Regions from separate parts of the Endozoicomonas sp. ALC020 genome, predicted to be linked through region 2. Evidence: predicted binding sites of a transcription regulator. Region 2 holds the regulator's gene; each other region holds the start of a gene.
What was found. Region 2 encodes sigma-54, which starts transcription at its own class of promoters, with help from an activator protein. Its sites were predicted from a motif close to TGGCACNNNNNTTGCTNT; they were not measured.
Positions count from the first base shown of each region.

Region 1: urtA (urea ABC transporter substrate-binding protein) is a predicted target of sigma-54. The motif match lies at 3,398-3,415, and genes of this name have one in related genera.
Region 3: ACOJUO_RS16745 (P-loop NTPase) is a predicted target of sigma-54. The motif match lies at 1,475-1,492, and genes of this name have one in related genera.

Region 1 is NZ_CP184830.1:1,448,334-1,454,480, forward strand. It holds gene ureC (urease subunit alpha) at 1-1,539, opposite strand, end outside; gene ACOJUO_RS04555 (urease subunit beta) at 1,539-1,859, opposite strand; gene ACOJUO_RS04560 (urease subunit gamma) at 1,873-2,175, opposite strand; gene ACOJUO_RS04565 (urease accessory protein UreD) at 2,241-3,173, opposite strand; gene urtA (urea ABC transporter substrate-binding protein) at 3,460-4,767, shown strand; gene urtB (urea ABC transporter permease subunit UrtB) at 5,013-6,147, shown strand, end outside.
Region 2 is NZ_CP184830.1:519,124-525,270, forward strand. It holds gene lptB (LPS export ABC transporter ATP-binding protein) at 1-385, shown strand, start outside; gene ACOJUO_RS01930 (RNA polymerase factor sigma-54) at 643-2,097, shown strand; gene hpf (ribosome hibernation-promoting factor, HPF/YfiA family) at 2,268-2,579, shown strand; gene ACOJUO_RS01940 (PTS sugar transporter subunit IIA) at 2,594-3,046, shown strand; gene rapZ (RNase adapter RapZ) at 3,312-4,169, shown strand; gene ACOJUO_RS01950 (HPr family phosphocarrier protein) at 4,169-4,438, shown strand; gene mgtE (magnesium transporter) at 4,627-5,985, shown strand; gene ACOJUO_RS01960 (hypothetical protein) at 6,060-6,147, opposite strand, start outside.
Region 3 is NZ_CP184830.1:4,381,092-4,387,238, reverse strand. It holds gene ACOJUO_RS16750 (RNA polymerase sigma factor FliA) at 1-578, opposite strand, end outside; gene ACOJUO_RS16745 (P-loop NTPase) at 581-1,390, opposite strand; gene ACOJUO_RS16740 (sigma-54 dependent transcriptional regulator) at 2,107-3,564, opposite strand; gene ACOJUO_RS16735 (helix-turn-helix domain-containing protein) at 3,930-5,027, shown strand; gene ACOJUO_RS16730 (OprO/OprP family phosphate-selective porin) at 5,201-6,147, opposite strand, start outside.

The DNA.
Region 1 (6,147 bases), 930 kb from region 2:
AGAAACGACTTTATTCAATCCTAGTTTACGGCCAATGTCGTTTTCAAAAGCGGCCTGCGAAACAAACGAAAGAGAGGTAGCAGAAACGGTTTTACCCAGAGCCCCAAACATGGGTCGGTAATGAACCGGTTGTGGTGTCGGGATAGACGCATTGGGATCACCCATAGGTGCCATGGCAATCGCTCCACCCTTTAATACCAGAGAAGGTTTAGTGCCAAAGAATGCCGGTTTCCAAAGCACCAGGTCAGCCAGCTTACCCGGCTCGACAGAGCCCACTTCATGAGAAATACCATGGGTTATTGCCGGATTCATGGTGTATTTCGCCACATAACGGCGTGCCCTGAAGTTATCCACACCCGCCGATGAGTCTTCAGGCAATAATCCCCGTTGAACTTTCATTTTATGAGCCGTCTGCCAGGTACGACAAACCACTTCACCGACCCGCCCCATGGCCTGGGAGTCCGAAGCAATCATCGAGAAAGCGCCCAGGTCATGTAGAATATCTTCTGCTGCAATGGTTTCTCGACGAATGCGGGAGTCGGCAAAAGCCACATCTTCAGGAATGTTCGGATCGAGATGGTGACAAACCATCAGCATATCCAGATGCTCATCAACCGTGTTGATGGTGTATGGACGTGTCGGGTTGGTAGACGACGGAAGCACAAAGTCTTCACCACAGGCCTTGATAATATCGGGAGCATGTCCGCCTCCGGCACCCTCGGTATGATAGGTGTGGATAACTCTGCCCTTGAATGCGGCAATAGTATCTTCAACAAAGCCGGATTCATTTAGGGTGTCGGTGTGAATAGCTACCTGAATGTCGTATTTCTCTGCCACTCCAAGGCAACAGTCAATAGAGGCTGGAGTGGTCCCCCAGTCTTCATGAAGCTTGAGCCCCATGGCTCCCGCCAGAACCTGCTCTTCCAGTGCTGCGGGTATGCTGGCGTTGCCTTTGCCAAGAAAACCGATATTCATAGGTAAACTGTCCACAGCCTGCAGCATGGAACTCATATGCCACTCACCGGGTGTACAGGTTGTCGCATTGCTCCCTGTAGCAGGTCCGGTGCCGCCACCGAGCATGGTGGTGACCCCGGAAGCCAGGGCTTCTTCTATCTGTTGGGGGCAGATGAAGTGGATATGGGCATCAATCCCCCCCGCAGTGACAACCTGACCTTCGCCAGCAATCACTTCGGTGCCGGGACCAATAATGATGTCGACTCCGGCCTGCACGTCGGGGTTGCCGGCCTTGCCTATCTTTTCTATCCGGCCGTTTTTAATGCCAATATCCGCTTTTACGATGCCCCAGTGATCCAGAATCAGAGCATTGGTAATGACCGTATCCACCACATCAGCCCCTGTTCTCTGACTCTGGCCCATACCGTCACGAATAACCTTGCCGCCTCCAAACTTCACTTCGTCGCCATAAACAGTAAAGTCTTTCTCCGGACTGATGAACAGATCCGTGTCACCAAGACGTACTTTGTCGCCTACAGTCGGACCAAACATGTCCACATAGGTTTGACGTTCCATTCTGGCCATTATTTATCTCCCTGCTCAAGCTCACCCATGACATCACCACGGAAACCATAGATTTTGCCTTCTCCGGCAAAACGCACCAATTCAACCTGTCGATCCTGACCAGGCTCAAAACGGACAGCAGTTCCTGCCGGGATATTCAACCGGAAACCGAGAGTGGATTCCCGATCAAAAGCCAGTGCCGGGTTCACTTCATAGAAATGATAATGAGAACCAACCTGTACTGGCCTGTCGCCAGTATTGGCCACGGAGACAACGCAGGTCTCACGCCCTTTATTAATGTCGATTGCCTCTTCGCAGGCAATGACCTCTCCTGGAATCATAAAACCTCCTGCTCTACGCAATGGGATTGTGAACCGTCACCAGTTTGGTGCCGTCCGGAAAGGTGGCTTCTACCTGAACTTCATGAATCATCTCGGGAATGCCTTCCATGACATGGTCACGAGTCAGGATTTCACGCCCTTCATTCATCAGCTGAGCAACTGTCTTGCCGTCTCTGGCGCCCTCCATTATGTGCATCGAAATCAGCGCAATGGACTCCGGGTAATTCAGCTTTACTCCCCTGCCAAGGCGACGTTCAGCAACCAGTGCCGCTGTGTATAACAGCAATTTGTCTTTTTCTCTGGGGGTCAGCTCCATGAGAGCCCTCCAATTTATCCTTGTGGTCTTTTAATGCGCTATTGGTAGGTTATAGGCATCAACAATCAGGTATTCCAGATTCTGGGCTTACAACCTTTCCGGCCATTCAATTGGCCACGGAGCTCATTCCAAAGCCAGGTAAACAGTGTTCTGGCCTGTTCAGGTGAGCTGCCCAGATAGCGAGCAATAAAAACCCCGTTTCGCCAGGTAATGGCTGTACATTTAGAGCCTCCGCAGGCTTCCAGCCTTTCATGCAGATGATCACAACCGGGGTCTTGTTCAAAGGTCATGAGCAGTGTACCGAATACATGCTGGCCATTAAGACCAAGAACGGACTGAGCAAGAGGTGAGCCCGCTGCCAGCTCCAGCCTTTCTCGATAAAGTGGCTGATCGTTACGAGTGAGGTGAAGATTCTGGATCACCCTGCCCTGCTCAAAGGCTTCGCCACTGGCTTTACGACCAAGACAAACGATATCCCAGCCTGCGTAGCAGCCATTGCCGTCCAACTCAATGGATGTATTCAGTTCCGCTTCTGCACCATTGAAAATAATAGTTTCCTGAGGCAACCATTCAAGACAGGCATTGTCTTGAACGACCATGGACGTCAGCTGTTTCTGAAGACGGCCATTACCATTAAAGTAGACTTTCCCTGCAGCAGGAGTAGTCACCAGTCCGGATGCACCAGAGTGGGCTTCAAAACTCTGAATCAGCTCATCACCGGCCACCAACCCTCCTGGCGGGTGAAGAATATAGAGATGCGCCAGGTCTTTACCTTCTGGCCAGAACGGACGTTGAATCCGCAGGGGACCATAATGGCGCGTGCGGCCCATGCGGGTATGGCCGTCCATGTATTTCAGCTCCACAGCAATTCCGGCACGCCAGCCGCTGTCTCCGGACGCAACGTCACCCTGATTGGAATCAGTATCCGGGTTGGATCGCGGGATAGAGTGTCGATTGAATGCCAGCCCCATACTTCTGCCCTTACTGTTAAAGGTCATCTCTGGCCTGCAAAAGATGTTCCATTTTATTTTTATACGACTGCTGACATTCTTGACCATAAAGTCAGCTTAAATAGCACCAAAAAAATACATAGGCACCATATTGGTGATCGAGGATGTTCTGAAATAAGGCATCTACTGTCAAGACGATATTAAGAAATTAACTCTAACTCAACTGTTAGAAGTGAGAGCTTTTCCTAATGAACGACAGTTACCTAATATATTGGCATGCACATTGCTGTCACACTGTCGCACATAAGGATAAAAAACAGGATTAATAAAAACTATGAAGAGCTCCCTCAAAAAACTCTCGAAGGGCCTGGTTGTAGCTTCTGCAGCAACCGCCGCCCTCTCTTTTTCGGTCATATCCCAGGCTGCAGAGACCATCAAGGTAGGTGTTTTACATTCTCTGTCAGGCACCATGGCGATCAGTGAAACCACATTAAAAGACACTGTTTTAATGATGGTGGACGAGCAGAATAAGAAAGGTGGACTACTGGGTAAGAAACTCGAAGCGGTTGTTGTTGATCCTGCCTCTGACTGGCCTCTGTTTGCAGAAAAAGCGCGTGAGCTGCTGGCAAAAGAAAAAGTCGATGTCATTTTTGGCGGCTGGACTTCCGTATCCAGAAAATCAGTTCTGCCAGTGGTTGAAGAGTTAAACGGCCTGATGTTCTATCCGGTTCAGTATGAGGGACAAGAGTCATCCAAAAACGTTTTCTACACCGGCGCAGCGCCTAACCAGCAGGCTATTCCTGCGGTTGATTATCTAATGAGTTCAGAGGGCGGCAGCGTCAAACGTTTTGTTCTGGCCGGTACTGATTACGTCTACCCGAGAACCACCAACAAGATTCTGGAATCCTACCTGAAGAGCAAGGGTATCAAAGAGTCGGACATCATGATCAATTACACGCCTTTTGGTCACTCTGACTGGCAGACCATTGTTTCTGATATCAAGAAGTTTGGTAAAGCTGGTCAAAAAACGGCGGTTATTTCCACCATTAATGGCGACGCCAACGTACCTTTCTATAAAGAACTGGCTAATCAGGGCATTGCGGCTGAACAGATTCCGGTGATTGCCTTCTCTGTTGGTGAAGAAGAGCTGTCAGGTATAGATACTGCACCTCTGGTAGGCCACCTGGCAGCCTGGAACTACTTTATGAGCGCCGAGAGTGATATCAACGATGAGTTCATCGAAACCTGGCAGACCTTTACCAAGAATGAAGAGCGTGTTGCCAATGATCCAATGGAAGCCACTTATATTGGCTTCAACATGTGGACAAAAGCCGTTGAAAAAGCAGGAACCACCAGCGTTGATGCCGTCCGTTCGGCCATGTATGGCATCACTGTTCCCAACCTGACGGGTGGTATTGCTGTGATGAACACCAACCATCACCTGACCAAACCGGTATTGATTGGCGAAATTCAGGACGATGGCCAGTTTGAAATTGTCTGGGAAACCAAAGGGGGCGTCATTGGTGATGCCTGGACTCAATATCTGCCCGAAAGCTCGAAAATTGTTGCTGACTGGTCAGCCCCGATCAAGTGCGGCAACTACAACCTGGAATCAGGTGTCTGCTCTGGTCAGAACTACTGATTAGTCGTCTTTTGTTGAAGTCATAGCAATCGTGCTCTCTAACTCCCGTAATGAGCATGGAGATTTGAGCCTTAAGACAAGGCGACGATCGCCAACGCAGGATTAAAGCCCAAATCTTCAGCGCAATAGGGAGTTAGAAAGTTCGATTGGTATCACATGGCATGAGAAGTTAGTTTTTTCATGCCATCACCAAACGCCTGTCCAATACAAGACAGGCCAACACATAGTTATTCACTGGAAATTTTATGACCTGGAGACTCTGGCAAGTATTGCCTTTAGTATGCCTCTGTCTTCTTTTTGTCTTTGTCTCATCCTCACAGGCTCTGGCCAATAGCAACACCACAAGCAATGAAGAGCTGGCCAGACAATTGAGTGAGAAGTCATGGGACAAACTGGAGACCACCGTAACCCATCTCTCTGCCAAAGGTGATGATAAAAGCCAGAAACTGTTAACCCTCTGGTTATCTGGCCAACTGTTTATTGAAAAGAGCACGGGTCGTCTGGTCACGGGCAATAAGTCAGGTCGACTGTATCTCATTGCTGACCCGATTACCGATGAAGCCCTGGGTGAAGTCAAAAAGCGCAGCTTGAAAAAAATCAGAATCAATAACCGGCTGCGAAACTCCATCAGAACCGCTCTGGCTCTCTGGGACCTCAAGTCTGAAGACCCGGAAAAGCGCCTTCAGGCAGTTAAGGAAACATCCAGAAACCTTCAGGCTGACACATTGGCCATTCTCAAAACCATGCTGGAGAAGGAGTCCGATGAGGATGTTCATTCAGCTCTGACAACAGCGGTTGCCTTATATCAGATCCAACAGGGTAGTGATGAACTCAAGCTCCAAAGCCTTGAAATTCTGTCTGAGTCTGATGACCCTTTCGTTCGTTCAGTATTGGAATCAGCGAAAACAGAGACTAAGAACAAAGAAATTCTTCTGGGCATAGACACCGCACTGGCCGACATGGATCGAAGACAGGAGTACTACTCCGCAATAGAAAGTGTTTTCTTTGGCTTGAGTCTGGGTTCGGTATTACTTCTGGCTGCCATTGGTCTGGCGATCACTTTTGGTGTTATGGGGGTTATCAACATGGCCCATGGCGAAATGATGATGCTTGGCGCTTATACGACTTTTGTCATTCAATCAGCTTTTCCATCATTCTTGGAACAATCTCTGTTTATTGCCATTCCTGCCGCCTTTGTTGTTGCTGGTACCGTCGGTATTTTGATTGAGCGACTGGTCATACGTCACCTTTATGGTCGCCCACTGGAAACGCTTCTAGCCACTTTTGGTATCAGTCTGATACTGCAACAGGCCGTAAGAACCGTCTTCTCTCCCCTGAACCAGGCAGTCTCAACACCGGAATGGTTAAGCGGCTCCTGGG
Region 2 (6,147 bases):
CATCGCAAAAATGGAGTCATTGCTGGAAGAGTTTAATATCAATCATATCAGGGACAATCCGGGTATGAGCCTTTCCGGTGGTGAAAAGCGCAGGGTAGAAATTGCCCGAGCTCTTTGCACTGACCCAAAATTTATTCTGCTCGATGAACCCTTTGCCGGTGTTGACCCCATTTCTGTTGGTGACATCAAGGCCATTATCACGCACCTGAAAGCCCGGGACATCGGAGTCCTGATTACCGACCACAATGTCCGGGAGACACTGGATATCTGCGAGAAGGCCTACATTGTCAGCGAAGGCACTATTATTGCCGAGGGTGATAGTCAGACTGTCCTGGCTAATCAAAAGGTTCGTGACGTTTATCTCGGGCATCAGTTCAGTCTCTGATCATCTCTTGACTGGTCTCGCGAAAGAAGCGGGCAAAGATGTTGAGCTGATTTATTTTCATACTCTTGTTCTGAATGTTGCATGGCTGACTTGATGAATCACTTTCCCGAAGCTTCAGATGTGATTATAATCCCAGTGACATGGAGAGTAGCCCAATCAAAATAATGAGCAGACACTGAGATATAACTGTCAGGCGCTGATGGCATCAAATCTGGCACCCTCAGTGCAGACACCGAAGTAAAGGTATACAGTTGCCTATGAAGCCATCCTTACAGCTAAAAATGGGCCAGCAGCTGACCATGACACCTCAGCTGCAGCAGGCCATAAGGCTTCTGCAACTTTCCACTCTGGACCTTCAGCAGGAAATCCAGGAAGTTCTTGAATCCAATCCGATGCTGGAGTCTGAAGAGTCCGTTGAAGAACCACCTGCATCTGGTGATGAAGGGGAACAGCCTGTTGACTTCAATGAAAAAGCAGAACAGCCCCCGGAACCAGAAGAGCCCCAGTGGGCTGACAGCATACCCAATGACCTGCCCGTTGACTCCGGATGGGATGATGTCTATTCCAGCCTGCCCGCTGCAACCGATGAAGAACATGATCCTTTTGCCCGCTCCCGGGCCAATGAGTCCCTCCAGGACTATCTGGAATGGCAGTTAAACCTGACTCCCATGACTGACAGAGACAGGCTGATGGGCCTGGCTGTGATCGAAGCCATCAATAATGACGGGTACCTCACTCACTCCCTGGAAGAAATTTATCTCTCGCTACAGGAACAGGTAGAGGAACTGGCGTTTGAAGAACTTCAGGTCATGCAACGACGGATTCTTCACTTTGATCCGGTGGGTTGTGCCAGCGCTAACCTGAAAGAATGTCTCGAAGTTCAACTCAATCAACTGCCACAAGAAACCCACTTCCTGAAAGAAGCACGTCTGCTGATCCAGAATCATCTACAGGCTCTGGGCAGTCGTGACTATGCCCAAATCATGCGGCGTACCCGTCTCAAAGAACATCAACTGAGGGAAGCCCTTAGCCTTGTTCAAAGCCTCAACCCGAGGCCCGGATCAGAAATCGGCCAGGCGGACACGGAATACGTCACCCCCGATATTTCGGTCACCAAAGTCAGGGACCGCTGGGCGGTTGAACTGAACTCAGAATCCCTGCCCAGACTTCGCATCAACAACAATTACGCCTCAATGGTGCAACGTGCCAACAACAGTCGTGACAATGTCTTTATGAAGAACCAGCTGCAGGAAGCCCGCTGGTTTCTGAAAAACCTGCAAAGTCGTAACGAAACCTTACTGAAAGTAGCGGGCAAGATTGTTGAATTTCAGAAAGATTTTCTGGAGCAGGGTGAGCAGGCCATGAAGCCCCTGGTGTTGGCAGACATTGCTCAGGCGGTGGATATGCACGAGTCCACTATTTCCAGGGTCACTACACAGAAATACATGCACACTCCAAGAGGCGTGTTTGAGCTGAAATACTTTTTCTCCAGCCATGTCAGCACAGCCACTGGTGGAGAGTGCTCATCAACAGCCATCAGAGCCTTGATTAAAAAACTGGTATCCGATGAAAACCCTAAAAAACCACTGAGTGATAACAAAATCGCCGGCTTGCTGGGGGACCAGGGGATCAAAGTGGCCAGGAGAACCATCGCCAAATATCGTGAATCAATGAATATACCGCCATCGAATGAACGCAAGCAGCTTATCTGAGCCTTCAGCGATTGAGGTAACAAGCCCTTATACCACAAATCGCCCCATAGATTTTTTGTCTCAGAACAGCGCTAACTGTCATTGACAGTGATAGACTTTCAATCAGGGTTGCCCGTACAATCCCGGGGGCAGTCCAATGTCGAGAATCGGGATCAGCAGGAGAGCGTTACATGCAAGTCAACATCAGTGGACATCATGTAGAGGTGACTGAGGCTCTGAAAGATTATGTCACCAAGAAACTCGACCGCCTTGCCGCCCACTTTGATCAGATTACAAACGTTCAGGTCACTCTGAGTGTTGAGAAACTGAAGCACAAAGTGGAAGCGACTCTACATGTTCGTAGGGCGGATATTAATGCAACCGCTGAGGCTGAAGATATGTACGCTGCCATTGATGACATGTCGGACAAACTGGATCGACAACTGGTAAAACACAAAGAGAAAACGCTTGACCGGCTACAGGGTGCCAACGGCCGCCTGTAAGCATCGATCGTTGTATGATTATTGAAAACATTCTAACCCCCGGGCGCACCCTCTGCGATGTGCAGGGGGCCAGCAAAAAGAAAATCCTGGAAATTGTTGCGGAAATCATCAATGAGCATGTTCCCGCTATCAAAACCAAGGATCTGTTTAACAAGCTGATTAACAGAGAGCGACTCGGTACCACCGGTTTGGGCAAAGGCATAGCCCTGCCTCACTGTCGCTCCAGTGCTTGTCAGCATCCTACCGGACTTCTGATCAAACTGTCTGAACCCATAGATTTTGACTCTGTGGACAAGCAGCCGGTCGATCTGGTGTTCGCACTTATTGTTCCGGAAGAAAATACTCAGGAACATCTCAATATATTGCAGGCTGTCGCTGAGCGCTTTCAATCAGAAGTATTGTTAAGTCAGATGCGAGCGGCAGAAAATTCCGAGGCACTTTACAGCATCATCTGTTCCCCCATTTAACGACTGTAGATAAAAAATATTTTGCTTGCTGATCTGATAACAGAAGCAGGCAAAATGTTTCTTGCTCAGAAATCCTTTCTTCTTCACTTTTGTCACTACAAAGCCTATTTATCCTTCAAAACTGCATGGAATAGAAATATCCGGACTATGCTAGAAATAAAAGAAAGCGACTGGTTCTAATCTCATTAGGTTTTGATAGACTTGCCTCACTCGGAACCAGGTGAGAGACCTGTTTACACAGTCAAACAATCGGGAAGGACACACCATGAAGCTGGTCATCATCAGTGGACGTTCAGGCTCCGGCAAAAGCTCCGCCCTTCACGCCCTTGAAGATGAGGGTTTTTACTGTGTAGACAACCTTCCTGCCAGCATGCTGAATGATCTGCCAACCAATCTTAAAAGCAACCTGGTCGAACCGCACCGTATGGCTGTCAGCCTCGATGTTCGTAATGTGCCCGGCTCTCTGGAACGCTTCCCGACATTGTTGGAAAAGTTGAAAAAACAGGGGGTTGAGTGTCAAGTAATCTTTCTCGACGCAGACAGCAACACCCTGATGAAGCGCTATAGTTCGACACGCCGTCGCCATCCTCTGAGCAATGACAAGGTTTCCCTGACAGAAGCCATTAATCTGGAAAAGAAACTGCTGGCCCCACTGGCTGAAGAAGCTGATATTAGGCTGGACACTTCGCCACTGTCTGTCCATGAAATCAGAGAACAGATAAGACAACGACTCTGCGGCTCCACCAGCAAAAGTATGACCCTGATGATCCAGTCCTTTGGCTTCAAGCACGGTATGCCAGTTGATGCCGACTACGTCTTTGATGTTCGCTGTCTGCCTAATCCTTTCTGGGTTGAAGCCTTAAGATCCTTCACTGGTCAGGATCAGCCAGTTAAAGATTTTCTGGCATCAGAACCCATGGTGAATGAGATGTTTGAAGATCTCAGCACATTCGTGGAAAAATGGTTACCAAGGTTCGAATCCGGACAGCGCAGTTATATGACGATTGCGATCGGATGTACCGGGGGGCAGCACCGTTCCGTATTTATTAGTGAAAAACTGGGCGAGTGGCTCAAAGAACGTTTTGACTGTGTTCAGGTCAGACATCGGGAGCTTTCCAAATAATGATCCAGAAGCAGATCACCATTATTAATAAACTTGGTTTACATGCTCGGGCAGCATCCAAATTTGTTTCTACAACGACGGCTTTTGCCAGCCAGGTGAAGGTGAGCTTTAACGGCCGTGAAGTGGATGGGAAAAGTATCATGGCCGTCATGATGCTGGCTGCTGGAAAAGGCTCTGTCCTTGATTTGACATTTGAAGGCCATGATGAAGAAGAGGCCTGTTCGGCTCTGTGCAATCTGATCAATGATTTTTTTGAAGAGGGTGAGTAGTCACCCTTTTCATCATTAAATCCCTGTTTATACTGGTCTCTCGAAAAGCTTTGCCAGAGATTGAAAGCCCGGCAAAGCTAACAAAGAATGACATGTGAAATGACTGAGTCTGACTATCAGACTTGATGGTTAAAAGAACAGAAGTTCGATACTCAGACACTTCTACCAAAAAAACCGGATACGCATCTATGGTTCAACAGCTACAACTGAGTATCGGAGACAAGGCATTTCAGGAGCTCAACGAAGCCCTTGAGCACGGTGTTTCTCCTGAACTCAGGCGTATGCTGAATGGTCTTCCGGCTCCGGATGCGGCACACCTGCTTGAATCTTCCCCTCCCAAACTTCGCAGCCTTCTCTGGCGCCTGATCGATCGAGAGATGGAAGGCGACGTATTGCAGGAGCTGAGCGACGAAGTCCGGCAGTTTTTCCTGGACAGGATGAATGTGGCAGAACTCAAAGTCATTACCGAAGGTCAGGACGTTGATGACATAGCTGACTTGCTACAGCAGCTACCCGACGCCATCACCCGAAAAGTGCTGGATTCTATGGACAGCCAGGACCGGCAACGGGTAGAAGCCGTTCTCTCTTATCCGGAAGACACAGCCGGTGGACTGATGAATACTGATGTCATCACCATCCGACCCAGTAGTACGCTTGATGTTGTGCTTCGTTACCTCAGGCGTCACAAGGATATTCCGGAGATGACAGACAGTCTGTTTGTCGTCAACCGCAGAGACGAATACATTGGGGCATTGCCTTTATCCGTTCTCCTGACCACATCCCCTTCAGCCACAGTTTTTGAAGTAATGCAGACCGATCTGAAACCTATCGCTGCCGATATGGAAGACAGCCAGGTTGCGCAATTGTTTGAACGGCAGGATCTGGTATCAGCACCAGTAGTTTCGGAGCATGGTCAGCTTCTAGGCCGCATTACGATTGACGACGTGGTAGATGTTATCCGGGAAGAAGCCGAACACTCCATGATGAGCATGGCAGGCCTGGATGACGATGAAGACACCTTTGCTCCCGCACTGAAGACAGCCCGTCGGCGTGCAGTCTGGCTGGGTATCAACCTGATAACAGCCTTTATTGCCGCTTCTGTCATAGGTATGTTTCAGGCTACCATAGACAAGGTCGTTGCCCTGGCTGTCCTGATGCCCATTGTTGCAGGAATGGGCGGCAATGCTGGCGGACAGGCTCTGACCCTGGTGATTCGGGGCATGGCACTGGGCCAGATCAGTCGGACCAACCTTCGATGGCTGCTCAGTCGTGAATTAATGGCAGGGTTTCTCAATGGCGTACTCTGGGCTGCTCTGGTTTCCCTGATTGCCTACTTATGGTTTCATGACCCGGTCATTTCTCTGGTGATCGCCTGTGCTATGATCATCAATCTCAGCACTGCCGTTATTGTCGGTGCCAGCCTGCCCGTTGTTCTCAAATCCATGAACATAGATCCCGCATTAGCTGGCACCATAATACTAACGACAGTGTCCGATGTTGTTGGATTCCTATCCTTTCTGGGACTGGCGGCCTTGTTTTATGGCTGACACTGCAGTCTGTCTGCTAACTCTTTATCATTGAAACAGCTTTAACTGATCCTCAGTAGCGACATACAGCGGTGTCATCCCCAAAACCCTGGCTGCTGGACATTTGCAGGTCGGTTTTTTGGCAGTATCACTTGACTCACTATCAAACCCGCTTCCAGTGCT
Region 3 (6,147 bases), 3.2 Mb from region 2:
AAAGCTTCTACCAGGGCATACTTGAACTTCTCTTCCTGAATATCGGCTGATGGACCTCTATCTCCAGAGCGAGCCTGCATTCTGGACTCTTCGCTGTCGAACAGTTCTTCAAAACTGAACAGTCGGCAACCACGAAGGTCACTGAGAATGGTGTAGAACTCATCCAGATTGACTTCCAGCTCCTTAGCCACTTCGAAGTCTCTGGCATCTCTTCCAAGGCGGGCTTCAACCTTCTGAATCGCCTCAGTCACTCTGCGACTGTTTCTGTAAACGGATCTTGGCCCCCAGTCACCTTTTCGGATTTCATCCAGCATGGCACCACGGATACGAATGCCCGCAAATGTTTCGAAACTGGCACCTTTACTGGCATCGTACTTTGAGGCCGCTTCCAGCAGACCGATCATGCCTGATTGAACCAGGTCATCGATCTGAACGCTGGCCGGCATCCTCGCGGCCAGATGATTCGCAATTCTTTTTACCAGAGCCTTATGAGTTTCAACCATTTCGGTCTGAATCAGTTTCTGACTCTTTTCCTGATTGGCTTGAGTTGCCTGCACTCCCTGTGCTGTAGCATCCATGCTTATACCCTCTCTTTTATTCTTGTTGGCAAGAAGAATTCGATACGACCTCTTGGCGGTGTTACTGGTATCGCCATCATCTGATGTGCAATACGCAAAATGGCTTTCGAAGCCCGGCAATCCGGATTTACCTGCAGAAGTGCCTGCTGACGGGTGAGTGATTCTGCGACAGCCTTGTCGAATGGAATCGCCCCCAGATAACGGAGAATAATTTCTACTTCATCATTCAGATAGGATTGCAACCTTTCAAACTGGTTCGATCCATACCGACGGTTATTAACGGCGTTGACAATCACTCCAAAACGACGAACACCGTATATTCGGTAAAGCATACGTATCATTCTCACGGCATCCAGCAGTGATACAACTTCCTGATTGATAACGATAAGAATTTCTCCCGCAGCCTGAATAAGAGCTACATTGTCCGGAGCTAATCCAGGTGCGGTATCAATAACAAGGGTATCAAGAGTAGGAGCCAGAGACTCCAGGCTTTCTATCATTCGGACAGCATGACCAGTTTCTACGGTCTCCCTCCAGATAGGCTCCCCTTTTGGCGACAGCACCTTCAGACCCGAGGGCCCATCCTGAATAAAAGTGGAAAAAGAGTCGTTGGCATCGAAGTGAGTCATATCCAGCTTCTTCTCAAGCCCAAGACTTATTCCAACATCGGGGACAGCCAGGTTTCCATCCATTAAAACCACACGTCTTCCGTTGTTTGTGAGAGCCAGTGCGAGATTGACTGCAACTAATGTTTTACCTACTCCACCCTTACACCCCGCAACTGCAATAATCTGTTTTGTTGATGAGTTCATGGCTTTCAGCTTCTTTTCAGTGATTACTGCATAAAATCTGGAATCAAAAACGTTTTTTCTTTTTTTACTGCCTGTACTTTATTAATAACAAGAGCCGTGCCAATTTTTTAAAACGCCTGTTTTTCACTCATGGTCACATAGCTGACGTGACATCATTTTGACCAGTTCCAGCCTAAAGATCATAACCTACTGTTTTTATTGAGATTTATTTTTACCGGTCGAATTTCCGTCATGTTACTTTTTTGACAGAGTCAAAATCGATCTAAAAAGAAGACATCAAACGTCGTTTCATTGAAAAATAAAAAGAAAGTTATTTGACAGTGTCATTTTATAGTGACGAATTACTGTCGCATAATATTTTCCAGAGGGATATAAAGTGTTACTTAATTGACAAAATAAATTCCGAAACTGAGAGATTTAAAAAACGACAAAATAAAGTTAATTTCCAATGTTGGATAAAAACACTTTATCCAGAGATAAAAAACGTCAAAAATTTTATCTTCCTACTTGTTTGATAATTGATAAAACCGACTTACTTTTAGATAAAAAAGACAGCTACCAGGTAAAAATTTTCGGGATTCTAAAAATACAAAAACGGCCTCGTCTACTTTTTTTCAAAAGCAGACGAGGCCGTCATAAAATCGAACCTGGTAAGTTAAGACAAAAAAAAATGGCTATCAGCTCACGCTGATAGCCATTTTTTTGAACCGATCTGATTAACGCATGGTCTCTTCATAACGATGAAGGCCATACTTTCTCATTTTCTCAACCAGTGTCGTCCGGCGAATCTGAAGTTTGTCAGCCGCTCTGGCCACAACGCTGTTGCAGTCACTCAGAGCTTGCTGGATCAGGCTTTTTTCCAGCCGTGTCAAAAATTCCTTCAGATTCAGGCCGCCCACAGGAAGAATCGCCAAATCATCGACTTTTCCGGTTCCTGCAGGTTGAATACTATCCGGGAACAGCTCGGCAACACCGTCATCATCAGTAATAGCTTCCATATGACGGAAATTCTGTGGCAGATCCTGAACACCTACGACACCGTAGGGATACATAATCGCCAGTCTTTCCAGCAAATTGGACATTTCCCTGACATTACCCGGCCAGTCATGACGGCATAGCGACATAATCGCAGCAGAACTCAGACGAATGGAGCCGCGACTCTGTTTTTCCATTGCACTGACCAGCTCGTTGAGAATCAGCGGAATATCTTCCGGACGATCCCTGAGAGCAGGCATTTCAATGGGGAATACATTCAGCCGGTAGTACAAGTCTTCCCTGAACTCACCGGACTCAATCATTTCAGAAAGGTTTTTATGAGTAGCCGCTATAATTCTGACGTCTACGGGAATCTGCTCGGATCCCCCCACCCTTTCAATAGTGCGCTCCTGCAAAACCCTGAGCAACTTAACCTGCATGTGCAGCGGCATATCACCAATTTCATCAAGAAACAGTGTGCCACCCTGTGCCAGTTCAAACCGCCCTTTTCTTGAGCTGACCGCACCGGTAAAAGAACCTTTCTCATGGCCAAACAGCTCACTTTCCAGCAATTCATTAGGAATAGCACCACAGTTTACCGGCACAAAAGGCATATCCCGACGATGGGAGTGGTCGTGCAGATTCCTGGCCACCAGCTCTTTGCCTGTTCCTGACTCACCGGTCACCATAACATTGACGTCACGGTCAGCCACCTGTGCCATGGAAGCGCGAACTTTGCGGACTTTATCACTTTTACCCACCAGCCCGCGGAACAGCTCTACTTGCTGATTCATACCTGTCTGATGAAGGTGGCGCCATTGTTCACGATACACCTGACCGTAATGCAGGCAAGAGAGTAACTGCGAACGATTGCAGGGCCAGTCGATACGGGCAATGACCTGTCTGCGGAGTGAGGATTGGAGGTTTTCCGGAAGGGGTTCGGCTATACGAATGACGGGGACACCGCCACTCCAGTTCTGTATGCGGGCGATCATGCCCTGCATTGAGCTTTCTGCCTGGAGAAAATCGCCAAGAAAAAGCGCACAGAATCCATCTTTGCTGGACTCGCTGATAGCATCTTCCCAGTAGGCGGAACTGACCGCCCTGGCACGATACCCCATAAATTCGATAACGGTACTTAGATCATGTCGGCGCTGTTGAGAGTCCTCTATGATCAATACCTGATCTGCTGCATCCATTGTAACGACTTTCCTTGTCATCAACGCAATGTAACAAACAGCTCTGAATAATATGAATTGCAATAAGCAAACTCTTATTCATTCATTTAAGGTCTAAAATTCTATTTCGTCAAATTTCTCGGCCACTTTAATTCATTTTTTGATTTTTTTATAAAAAATGACGTGAAATAGCCCTGTTCATCGATCGCTTGCTGGAATAACCGGAGCATTCTCTCCATAAAACCGATAGCCTGATTCTCCACTGATCGAGTTGGTATTGATGAGCTTTCAGAAGAAAATAATGAAATCATGGTTTACCTGTTACAAGAAGCTGCATAAACGGTAACATAACCACTGTCGGGTATGGGCAGCCATCAGGAATTTGAATGCTGATTATCGAAACGCTTGGAGATATTGCCGCCATGCGGGAAAGTGTGGACGTGGAGTGTAAACTGGCACAGGGGCGGGATGGCAAAGGTGCTATCCCGAAAGACATGTGGGAAACCTACAGTGCTTTTGCCAATACCCAGGGCGGCGATATTTTTCTGGGCCTTGAAGAAAAATCGGGTCACCGATTTGTTCTGGAAGGTATTACCGACACCCCGAAAGTTCTGAAAGAGTTTTGGGATACCCTGAACAATCCACAGAAAGTCAGCACTTGTATTATTCGAGATCGTTGGGTCAAGGTTCTGGAGATTGAGGGGAAATCTCTCATCCAAATTCATGTCCCTCCCGCCAATCGTAAGCAAAAGCCAGTCTACATCAAAGGTAACCCCATGATCGGCACCTATCGTCGCTTTAACAGTGGTGATATGCAGGTGAGTGAAGAGATGGTTCGCCGGATGATGGCTGAGCAGGTTGAGGAGAGCCGGGATGCCGAAACCCTGGGGGAAGTAGTTTTTGATAAATTAGGCAAGCAAGAGCAGCTTATCCTGATTACTGCTCATATTGAAAAGACAGTGGATCATGCCAGAATGATGTCTATTCTGGATATTCACCCTCGAGACCTCTCGGCCCTGCTTGCCTCTCTTGTTGACAAAAAGCTTCTATATCAAGATGGTAGTGGTCGTGGAACAATTTATTTCACCGCCCAGGCTATGGCAGAAGATACGATGCTAGAACGGATTTTCGAAGGTATGGAGATGGAAAGATCCTGGTCTGAAGGCGAAAGGTCCGGAGCTTGGCCCGAAAGGTCCGGACCTTTAGAGAACCAGCTTTCGACTCTGGCAGAGCCTGTCGCTACAAAAAAGCGAGCCCCCAGCGAAGAGGTGCGCCAAGCCATCCTTAACTTGTGTGCGCTGCGAACATTACAACTGGAAGAACTGGAAAAACTGCTGAATCGAAGTGGCGAATCTCTGCGCAAAAAATACCTGCAACCATTGATCAAAGAGCACAAACTCAGGCTGATGTACCCCACCAGGCTCAACCACCCTCAACAGGCGTATATTACCGTTGGGTCAGTGATCGATAAGGAGTACAAATGATCACAGAAGATCAACTGGAACAGCTCTGTCCGGGCTGGTTCCAGAATCTCAATTATGACCATGTATGCGGATAAGATATCCCCCCGGAGAACCGGCTGCAGAACATTTTGGCTTAGCCAAAAAGGCCCCGCAAAAGCAGGGCCAGGCTCACACACTAAGGAACTGAATGGGGATCAGAACACGTATTGCAGGCGGGATACGATAGCGCTTCCCTTATCATTTTCTATGTTTTCGTTGGTTTTGCCTTGAACATAGTTCAGGCTGGCGCGGATATTCCTGGTCGCAAAGTAGTTTACGCCCAGAGTAGTGGTTTTCAGTTCAAGATCATCACTCGCACTATCCTGGTCGATAGTCGCCTGAGTATAACGTGCGAACACTTCCCACTGACCACCGGTTGGCTTACCAAAAGCACCTTCTTTATAAGAACGCTTGCCACCGTCCAGCAGGTAAGAAATCTGTCCGTAGTAGCCTGAGACTTTTGCGTCGCTGTTAGCGTCTTTAGACTTCAAGTCTCTAACCGCATACTCACCCTGAAGCTGGAGTGATTGGAACTGACCCGCCAATTCCAAAACATATTCAGAATCTTTATCAACGTTTGTGACCGTTACAGCACGGTCTGCACCTTTTTTAACGCCTAAGGAGGACTCTAAATCAACATTAGAAGCACCATCCGGATTCTTGTTGTAATAGTTCAGACCCAGATGAAGCAGCATGTCATCATTCATGATGGGAGCATAGGTAGCACGCACGATGTAGCTGGCAGTCCGTTCTACTTCCGGCTTGTCTTCTTCCGCCTGTCCATCATGGTGAATGCCAAACACTGCGGTATAGTTATCACCACCGGTCGCTACCTGAATACCGTAGTCATTACCTTCATCGCCCTGCAGAAAGTCGTAGATCATTGGACGCTCGATCGCCATGATCCAGGAAGAACTCACGGTATTTTCCAGTCCATAATCACGACCCCAGCGACCCAGAGTCACTTCTACAGGTTTGAAGCCAACATAAGTGATCTTGGCATCATCCAGTTCGATTGAGTCGTCGCTTTTGGTTTTCAGCTTAAGCTTGTATTTCCAGTCGGTGTAAGCCTTACCACTGAAACCAATCTCGGCACGGCGAA